Regions from separate parts of the Dyella jiangningensis genome, predicted to be linked through region 3. Evidence: predicted binding sites of a transcription regulator. Region 3 holds the regulator's gene; each other region holds the start of a gene.
What was found. The regulator FliA, encoded in region 3, starts transcription of late flagellar genes. The targets are predictions, from matches to a motif close to TAAAGTTTNNCNNNCNNNGGCCGATAA.
Positions count from the first base shown of each region.

Region 1: the regulator FliA is predicted to act here: its motif matches at 1,540-1,566, upstream of CA260_RS15745 (methyl-accepting chemotaxis protein).
Region 2: the regulator FliA is predicted to act here: its motif matches at 1,947-1,973, upstream of CA260_RS14525 (methyl-accepting chemotaxis protein).

Region 1 is NZ_NFZS01000004.1:685,518-688,790, forward strand. It holds gene CA260_RS15735 (ATP-binding cassette domain-containing protein) at 1-680, shown strand, start outside; gene upp (uracil phosphoribosyltransferase) at 712-1,353, shown strand; gene CA260_RS15745 (methyl-accepting chemotaxis protein) at 1,596-3,242, shown strand; gene CA260_RS15750 (EAL domain-containing protein) at 3,256-3,273, shown strand, end outside.
Region 2 is NZ_NFZS01000004.1:428,721-431,993, reverse strand. It holds gene CA260_RS14540 (MetQ/NlpA family ABC transporter substrate-binding protein) at 1-55, opposite strand, end outside; gene CA260_RS14535 (methionine ABC transporter permease) at 130-813, opposite strand; gene CA260_RS14530 (methionine ABC transporter ATP-binding protein) at 810-1,841, opposite strand; gene CA260_RS14525 (methyl-accepting chemotaxis protein) at 2,006-3,241, shown strand.
Region 3 is NZ_NFZS01000001.1:1,144,956-1,148,228, reverse strand. It holds gene CA260_RS05015 (chemotaxis protein CheA) at 1-216, opposite strand, end outside; gene CA260_RS05010 (protein phosphatase CheZ) at 241-882, opposite strand; gene cheY (chemotaxis response regulator CheY) at 879-1,286, opposite strand; gene CA260_RS05000 (RNA polymerase sigma factor FliA) at 1,410-2,174, opposite strand; gene CA260_RS04995 (MinD/ParA family ATP-binding protein) at 2,178-3,101, opposite strand; gene flhF (flagellar biosynthesis protein FlhF) at 3,113-3,273, opposite strand, start outside.

The DNA.
Region 1 (3,273 bases), on a different contig from region 3:
ACGAGCGGATCTCGCAAGCCCGTGCGCGTGTCGAACAACATCGTTCCCAGCGATTCGACCTGGGCGAACTTCCGGCGACGCATGCGTCGCTCCAACTGGAAGGCCTCGTACCGCCGCACGGCCACGCGCAACCGATCGACCTGCATCTCGCACCGGGCGAGCGCCTGCACCTGGACGGCGACAATGGCAGCGGCAAGTCGAGCCTGCTCGCCACCATCCTCGGCCGCCTGCCTCCGCGGTCGGGAAGCATACGACGGGGCGAACGCGCCTTGCTGATCGATCAGCACTACAGCCTGCTTCGTGACGACTGGAGCGCGCTGGACAACCTTCATGCGTTGTCGCCGGGACATTCGCCCACGCGCTACCGCGAATACCTTGCCGGCATCGGCCTGCGCGCAGAGCGGGCCGACCTGCCCACCGGCATGCTCAGCGGCGGCGAGCGCGTGAAACTCGCCTTGCTGGCACTGGACAGCGCCATCGAACCGTACGATCTGCTGCTGCTCGACGAGCCCGACAGCCACCTTGACCTGGACAGCCGCCTGCTGCTCGAACAGGCGCTGGCGACATACCGTGGTTCGCTCGTGCTGGTCAGCCACGACGCCGGGCTCATCGCACAGGCCGGCATCACGCGGCGGCTCCGCCTGCATAAACCACTCGCCCACACCACGCGGGGTGGGTGACAATCACGCGACTGCGCTGCAAGGCTTGCCCATGAACATCGTCGAAGTCCGCCATCCGCTCATCCAGCACAAGCTGGGCCTCATGCGCCGGGCCGGCATCAGTACCAAGGAATTCCGCGAGCTCGCCTCCGAGGTCGCCTCGTTGCTGACCTACGAGGCCACCAAAGACCTGGAAACCATCGAGAAGACCATCGAGGGGTGGGCCGGCCCGCTCACCGTGCACCAGATCAAGGGCAAGAAGGTCACCATCGTGCCGATCCTGCGCGCAGGCCTGGGCATGTTGCCCGGCGTGCTCGACATGATTCCCGCCGCCAAGGTCAGCGTGGTGGGCCTGCAGCGCGACGAGGAAACACTCAAGCCCATCGCCTACTACGAGAAGCTAACCGGTCGCATGGACGAGCGCATCGCGCTCATCGTCGATCCCATGCTCGCCACGGCGGGCACGCTGGTGGCCACGGTGGACATGCTCAAGGCCGCCGGCTGCAAGCGCATCAAGGGGCTTTTCCTCGTAGCGGCGCCCGAGGGCCTCAAGCGCATCGAGGCGGCGCACCCCGACGTCGAGATCTACACGGCGGCCATCGACGATCACCTCAACGAGCACGGCTACATCCTGCCGGGCCTCGGCGATGCGGGCGACAAGATCTTCGGCACCAAGCAATTGCCGAACGCCTGAAGTTCCCCGCCATTCGCGCCCAAGGCCTCGCCTCGCGGCGGGGCCTTTTTGCCTGCGCCAGAGTGAGAAGTGCAGCACGAAAGTCATCGATCGGACACATGCGGATGGCATGCTTGCCGCGCTTTCAGTGCCCGCCAAAATAATCACAACGCACTGATTTTAAAATAGATTTTTTCGATTTCCAGCTAAAGTTGCAGCGCGGTGAGCCGACAGCTCTTGCAGTTCCCTCACCCAGACGTGCCATGTTCAAACGCCCGAAGTGGATTCCCGGATTGTCGTTGCGCCAGCGCCTGCTGTTGCGCATGTCGTCCATACTCGGATTGCTCGCCGTGATGGGCGCAGCAGGTGCACTGCAACTGCACCGCGCGGACGCGCGCATCCATGGACTCGTGCAAGGTTCGCTCAGCCCCGTCGCCGATGTCGGCCGCGTGCAGAACGACTACAACAGCAGCCTGCAGGCGCTGGTGCATGCGGTGCTATCGCAATTGCCCTCCGCGGTGGACGACGCGCGCACGCGCATCCATGCCGATCGCGTGGATGCCGAGCGTCATTGGAAGTCGCTGATCGCCAGCGAGCTCGCGCAGGAACAGGCGCAATCACTAAAGTTGACCAGCGTGCACCGCGCCGAAGCCGACCGCACCATCGACGAAACACTCGCCCTGCTCGACGCGGGTCAGTTCGATCTCGGCTCGCTGAAGTTGAGCACCGAGGTGCAACCGGCCTATGAGCCGCTGCAAAGCGACTATGCCAACCTGTTCCAGGCCGCGCTGGCCAAGGGCAACCAGCAGGTGGAAGTGCAGCGCCTGGCCGATCGTGACGGGATGATCGTGCTGGGCGTGATGCTCGCCATGGCGTTGTTCATCACCATCCTGCTCGACGGCGCCCTGCTGCGTTCGCTGATGCAGCGCCTGACACTCGCCATCGAGGTCGCACAGCGCATTGCGTCCGGCTCGCTGGGCGAGCGCATCGATGTCGGTCGCGGCGACGAGTTCGGCGCATTGCTGCGTGCCCTCGCCTCGATGGACAACCAGCTCACTCGGGTACTCGTCCAGGTACGCGCCAGTGCGCTCTCGGTGGACGAGCGCGCGCGCCATCTCGCCCACGACAATCATGCCTTGAGCGAGCGCACCCAGATGCAGGCCGCCGGGCTCGAAGAGACCACCGCGTCGATGGAACACATGGCATCCCGCGCCGTGGAAGGCGCCGGCCATGCCAATGGCGCCGCCGGCGCGGCGCGCGAAGCCCTGCGGCATGTCGAGCAGGGTCGACAGGTCGCCAGCGAAGCGCTGGATTCCATGGGCGCGATCCAGGATGCCAGCCGCGGCATTGCCGAGATCGTGGACTTGGTCGACAGCATCGCCTTCCAGACCAACCTGCTCTCGCTCAATGCAGCCATCGAAGCTGCACAGGCCGGCGAACGTGGACGCGGCTTCGCCGTGGTGGCGGGCGAAGTGCGCCAGTTGGCGCATCGCTGCGTGGAGGCCGGCAAGGACATTCGCCGCCTGATCAACCACAGCACCGACGCCGTGGAGGTGGCGCGCGAACGCGTGGCGCGCTCCAGCACCGCACTCGACGGCATCATGCAGAGCATGACGCGCGTATCCACGCTGGTCTCGCAGATCTCCGACAACGGGCAAAGCCAGGTCAGCGGCATTACGCAGGTGAACCGAACCATGCTGGAGATGGATCGCATCACGCAGGCCAATGCGGGACTGGTGGAAGACATCAACACCACCGGCCACGCACTGACCCTCGACGCCCAATCGTTGATGCGCCAGGTCACCTTCTTCCGTCTTCCTTCGCAACAGGAAGACATTCCCGCGCCGGCGCATGATGCGCCGCCTTCACCTGCAATGACGCATCCACGCCGGACCGCGAAAGCGGCCTGACGACACCCCAGGCATGTCAGCCATCCTCGTC
Region 2 (3,273 bases), on a different contig from region 3:
AAGAACAGCCCGCCAGCAGGAGCAGGCCGGAAAGAATGGCAATGAGCTTATGCATCTTCGTCATGACGGAAGGTTTCTGTGATGCGGCGCAACAGAATAGCCGTCCATACCGCCGGATGCAAAAACGCGTCACTGGTGACGCGTGTAATGCGCCACGATGCGGTCGCCCAGCATCTGCAGTATCTGGACCAGCACGATGAGCAGCACCACCGTGACCAGCATGTAGTCCGACTTGTAGCTGAGATAGCCGTAACGGTAGGCCAGGTCGCCCAAACCGCCGGCGCCGATGGCGCCACCCATGGCGGTATAGCCCACCAGCGCGATGGCAGTGACCGTGGTGCCCGCAATCAGGCCTCCGCGAGCCTCCGGGAGCAATACATGTCGCACGATCTGCCAGGTGCTGGCGCCCATCGCCTGGCTGGCCTCGATCACGCCGCGCTGCACTTCGCGCAAGGCGGTTTCCACCAGGCGCGCGAAGAACGGCGCGGCGCCGATCACCAGCGGCGGGATCGCGCCACGAATGCCCAGCTTGGTGCCTACCAGCACATAGGTGAGCGGCATCAGCACGATCATCAGGATGATGAAAGGGATCGAGCGCAGGATGTTCACCACCAGCGAAAGGATGGCGTACAGCTTGGGCATGGCGCGCAGCTGGCCCTTGCCGGTGAGGTAGAGCAGCACGCCGAGCGGTAGGCCGATCGCCACGGTGAGCAGAAGCGAGCCGCCCAGCATCAGCAGGGTGTCGATGCAGGCGCGGCCGATCTCGCTCCAGTCGTCGATGTTGGGAAACAGACTCTGCAGCGGCGAGTTCATGCGCGGTTCTCCGGCGACAGCGTGGTGATTTCTTCGACTTCGATGCCCGCCTGGCGCAGGCTGGCCAACGCCTCGTCGACACGGGCGCCCTGCATGGCCAGGGTGAGCTGGCCGTAGGGCAGGTTCTTGATGCGATCGATGCGGCCGGCGAGGATGTTGAAATCCACGTCGGTTTCGCGAGCCACGCGCCCCAGCGCCGGCGTCCAGGTGGCTTCGCCGCGGAACGACAGGCGCAGGATGCGTCCGGGCACGTTCGCGAATGGTGCCTGTTCGCCGGCAGCCTCCTCGGGCAGCGCCTCGTTGACGAAGCGACGCGTGGTGGGGTGCTTGGGATGCAGGAACACATCCGCCACCGCGCCGCTCTCCACGATGGTGCCCGCATCCAGCACGGCCACGCGATCGCACACGCGCCGCACCACGTCCATTTCGTGCGTGATCAGCACGATGGTCAGCTTCAATTCGCGATTGATCTCCGCCAGCAGGTCGAGCACCGCGGCGGTGGTCTGCGGGTCGAGCGCACTGGTTGCCTCGTCGCACAGCAGGATCGACGGCCGGTTGGCCAGTGCGCGCGCAATGCCCACGCGCTGCTTCTGGCCGCCGGACAGCTGCGAAGGGAACTTGTCGGCATGGGCGCTCAGCCCCACGCGGGCGAGCAGTTCGTCCACCCGACGGCGAATGACCTCCGCATCGCGCTCGCCGGCGAGGCGCAGCGGGAAGGCGACGTTTTCCGCCACCGTCTGGGAAGCCAGCAGGTTGAAGTGCTGGAAGATCATGCCGATCCGTTGGCGCTTCTCGCGCAGCTGCGCGTCGCTCAGCATCGTCATGTCGGTGCCGTCGACCAGGATGTGGCCGCCGCTCGGCCGCTCCAGCAGGTTGATCAGACGTATAAGCGTCGATTTGCCGGCGCCCGAATGGCCGATGATGCCGAACACCTCGCCGTCGACGATGTCGAGGTCGAACGCGTGCAGCGCGGGAACATCCTTTCCGTCGACGCGGTAGGACTTGTGGACGGCCTGGAATCTGATCACGGGATACCTTCGTGCAAACCGGAGGCGGGCGCCTTGGGGACGGGTGCCGGCAGGCCGGCGGCTGCCAAGCATAAGACAACTGGCGTTGCCGGTCCGAAACCGCCCTCAAGTTGGTGCCGAAACTGCCGATAAGCGGTGCTGCGACAAAGAGCTGGGGGGCTCGGATGATCCGCTACACGATCAAGGTCCGCATGGGATTGCGGCTAGGGCTGGTGCTGTTGTTCCTGGTGGTCACCGGTTTGGTGGGGCTCTATGGCATCGATCGTGCGAATGCCAATACGGATGAGGTCTACAGGGAAGCCAGCAGCGTGTTCGCCCAGCTGCAGGCCGGGCACCCCGATCTTTCGCTGACGGCCGCGCGCCAGTCGCTGGAGGCGGGCGCGCAGAAGCATGCCGCGCAAGGGCACGACATCCGTAACGTGGCGCTGGGCGTCGTGCTCGCAGGCCTGCTGCTTTCGGTGATCTTCGACGGGATCTTCGTGCGATCGGTGACGGTCCGCCTGCGCGACGCGCTGGCGCTGGCGCGCATGGTGGCCGATGGACGCCTCGACAACCGCATTCCCGCGCTCTATTCCGACGAGATCGGTGAATTGCGCGCTGCTTTCCGTGACATGGACGAGCGCCTGGCCAATGTGATCCGCAAGGTGCGCGACGGCGCAGGCGCCGTCAACGTCGCCGCGCAACAGCTGGTGAAGGACAACCAGGGCCTGTCGGGCCAGCTGAGCGAGGATGCCAGCGGATTGCGCGACACGGCCGAAGACATGGATGCCGTGTCCGCGTCGGTGGAGGAAACCGCCGAGCATGCGCGCCACGCCGACCGGCTCGCCGCCGATGCGCGCGTGTGCGCGGAGGACGGCGGCGAGGTGGTGTCGCAGATGCAGCAGGCCATGGTCGCCATTGGCCATTCCAGTGGGCGCATCGACGACATCGTGGGGCTCATCGACGCCATCGCGTTCCAGACACGCCTGCTCGCGCTCAACGCCGCCGTGGAGGCGGCACGCGCGGGTGAGCATGGTCGTGGATTCGCCGTGGTGGCAGGCGAAGTGCGCGATCTCGCCCAGCGCTGCACGGTGGCGGCGGGCGAGATCAAGCAGCTGATCGCCGACAGCCGCGAAAAGATCGCGGATGGTACGCAGCTCGCGAGCCGTTCCGGCGACACGCTGGCCAGGATCGTGCACAGCGTGCGCGAATTGACCGACGTGGTCGGTCATATCGCCCGCGCCAGCGCACAGCAATCGCATGGCGTGGGGAAAGCCAGCATGGCGCTCAACCGGATCGACGAGGCGATGCGCGCCCATGAGTCGCTGCTGCGCCAGGCCAGCGAGGCCAGCCGGCACATGCTCGCGCAGGCCGATGGCCTGGCGGACAACGTGGCTTATTTCACTTTCACGCGCGCCTGATCGCCGTCCGGCGTTTCGTCGCTCATCGTCAA
Region 3 (3,273 bases):
GTCTTCGGCGTGATGGCACAGCTGCACCATCGGCTCGACCGCGAGAAAGCCCGCGCCACCCTTCACGGTGTGGAACGCGCGAAACACCGCGTTCAGCAGTTCGCTGTCGCGCGGTGAGCCTTCCAGCCCGATCAGCTGGTCGCCCAGGCGCTGCACGAGGTCCCCGGCTTCCACCAGGAAGGCATCGCGCAGCTCGCTGTCGAACGTGGGATCCATGCCAGTCCTTATTCTTTTTTTCTTTTAGAAGCCGAATTCGCTGAGAAGACGATCGGCTTCGTCCTGGCTGGTGACCTTGACCGGCGCCGCCGCAGCTTCGCCGGTGGCGAGCGCACCGGTGAGGCTCACCAGTTCCAGCAGCGAGTTCTCCACGCTGCCGATGAAGTTGACGACCTTCTTGATGCGCTGGCCGGCGAGGTCCTGCCACGACTGCGCCACCACGAAATCGGCCAGGCCTTCGCGGCACTCGTTGGCGAACGACTGCGCCTGCTTCGCCAGCACGTGGGCCACGTCGCCCTCGGGCGTGCCGTCGATCACGGCGTTGGCGTTCTCGGCCACGGCTTCGGCCTGCGGGCGCATGCGCTCGGCGAAATCCAGCGTGCGGTGCGCGGCCTGCGAACTCATCTCCAGCACGTCCTGCAGATGCTGGCGCGCGTCGGCCACGCTGCCCGGCACGCCTTCCTGCGCCAGGTCGCCACCGAGGCGGCGCACGGCGTCGTGCAGATCGCGGGCCAAGAGGCCCAGCGCGCGGAACATGCGCTGCTCGCGCTGGCGCACCAGCACGTCGAGCGCCTGCTCGAAGGCGGCGCCGTCAGAGCTGTTGAGGAGGTCGTGCAGTTCCTGCGGCAGCGAGCCGCCATCCATCAGGGATACTTGTGCGTTCATGCGGCGGCTCCGCTGGCGGCAAGCCGCTCGAAGATCTTGGTGAGTTTTTCCTGCAGCGTGACGGCGGTGAACGGCTTGACGATGTAGCCGTTCACGCCGGCCTGCGCGGCGGCGATGATCTGGTCGCGGTTGTTCTCGGCGGTAACCATCAGCACCGGCATGCCCTTCAGCGAGGGCTCGGCACGGATCGCGCGCAAGAGGTCGATGCCCGTCATGTTGGGCATGTTCCAGTCGGTGACGACCAGGTCGAAGGCGTTGGCCTTCAGCATGGTGAGCGCGTTTTCGCCGTCATCGGCTTCCTGGATGAGCGGGTTGCTGAAACCCAGCTCCACCAGCAGGTTGCGGACGATGCGCCGCATGGTGGAAAAGTCGTCCACCACGAGGATTTTCATGTTCTTGTCCAAACGCTTTCTCCGCTGAGCGTGTGTGGATGGTTTAAACAGGGACGAGGCGAGTGGCGAGAGCGCACCGACCGCGGTGGACGCGCGTCGGCTTCACCGGCATGCCCGGGCTTGCGCCTTCGCCGCTCACCCCTTCTTCTTTTGCTTCCGGCTCTGCTCGACCGCGTCGTGCCAGCCGCTCATGCGCGCCCGCAAGCGCACCACTGCCTGGCCGTGGATCTGGCAGGCGCGCGACTCGGTCACCCCGAGCACCGCGCCGATTTCCTTGAGGTTCAACTCCTCCTCGTAATACAGCGACATCACCAGCTGCTCGCGTTCGGGCAGGCTGCCGATGGCCTCGACCAGCGCACTGCGCATGCCGTCGTTCTCGACGCTCTCCTGCGGATTCAGGCTTTCGCCGTCAGCCACATCGAAGGCGGCGCCGCCCTCGGCGTCGTCCGGTGCCGAGAGGCTCAGCAAGCGGGCGCTCGCGGCATCGGCCAGCACCTGGTGGTATTCCTCCGCGCCCATGCCCAGTCGCCGCATCACTTCGGCGTCGTCGGCATCGGCGCCGGTCTCGATCTCGATCTGGCGCACCACCTCGGCCATCTCGCGCACCTTTCGGTGCACCGAGCGCGGCGTCCAGTCGGTGCGGCGCAGTTCGTCGAGCATCGCGCCACGAATGCGGATGCCCGCAAACGTCTCGAAGCTCGCATTGCGTCCCGTCGCGAAATTACGCGCCGCTTCCAGCAGCCCGATCATGCCGGCCTGGATCAGGTCGCTCACGTCCACGCTCGGCGGCAGGCGGCCCATCAGGTGATAGGCGATCCTTCGCACCAGCGGGGCGTGCTGGCGGACCAGCTCGTCGGCACTTTGGCGTTGCAGTTGCAGGTATTCGGAAGCCACGCTCATTTCTCACCACCCGTTGGCCACAGCGGCCTGCCTGCTGAAGAAGGCAATGCGGTCCAGGCCGAGTCTTTCGGGTTCACCCCATGTATCGACCGCACCTGCCAATTGCTTGAATGCCTGGCCCGACCGGCTGGACGGCCACAGGTCGACCACCGCGCTCTGGCGCTTGATGGCCTGCCGCAGGCGTTCGTCGTTCGGCACCATGCCCATGAAATCCAGGGCCACGTCCAGGAAGCGGTCGCTGACGCGCGCCAGCTTCTGGTGCAGCTGTTTCGCCTCACCCAGGTTGCGCACCATGTTCGCCACCATGCGGAAGCGGCGGACGCCGAAGTCGCGGCTCAGCACCTTGAGCATCGCGTAGGCGTCGGTGAGCGAGGCCGGCTCGTCGCAGACCACCAGCACCACGTCGTCGGCCGCCGCGGCGAACATCGCCACGTTGTCCGAGACGCCCGCGGCGGTATCCACCAGCAGGTAGTCCGGCGGCGACACCAGGTCGTCGAAGGCGCGGATGACCGCGGCGTGCTCGGTGTTGCTGAGCTGGGCCAGGCGGCGCGTGCCGGAACCGGCCGGCACCACCTTGAGGCCGTGCCGCGCAGGCAGCAGCAGATCCTCGATGCCACACGCGCCGTCGAGCAGATGACCGATATGGCGCGTGGGCGTGAGGCCCAGCAGCACGTCGATGTTGGCCAGGCCCATGTCGGCGTCGAGCAGGATCACGTCGTGACCGCCCATCGCCAGCGCCATGCCGAGGTTCACCGACACCGTGGTCTTGCCCACGCCGCCCTTGCCGCCGGCCACCGCGATGGCGCGACAGCGCTTGCGCGGCGGAGGGCTGGCCAGGCCGAAGGCCTGGTCCTGGCCGGGGTTCTGCCTGCCGTGCCGTTCCGCCAGGGCACGCAGCATGCTCTCCAGACCGATCGCCTGATTCATTGCGAAAGCGCTCATGCGTTTGCCACCGCCAGTCCGAACCGTTCCGCCATCACATCGTCGTCCGCCGTCGCGGCGGCGTTGCCCTTGAGCACCTGGGCGGCGCGGCACACCAGCACGCGCGCATCGGCGGCGGCGATGTCCTCGGGCACGCGCTGGCCGTCGGTGATGTAGT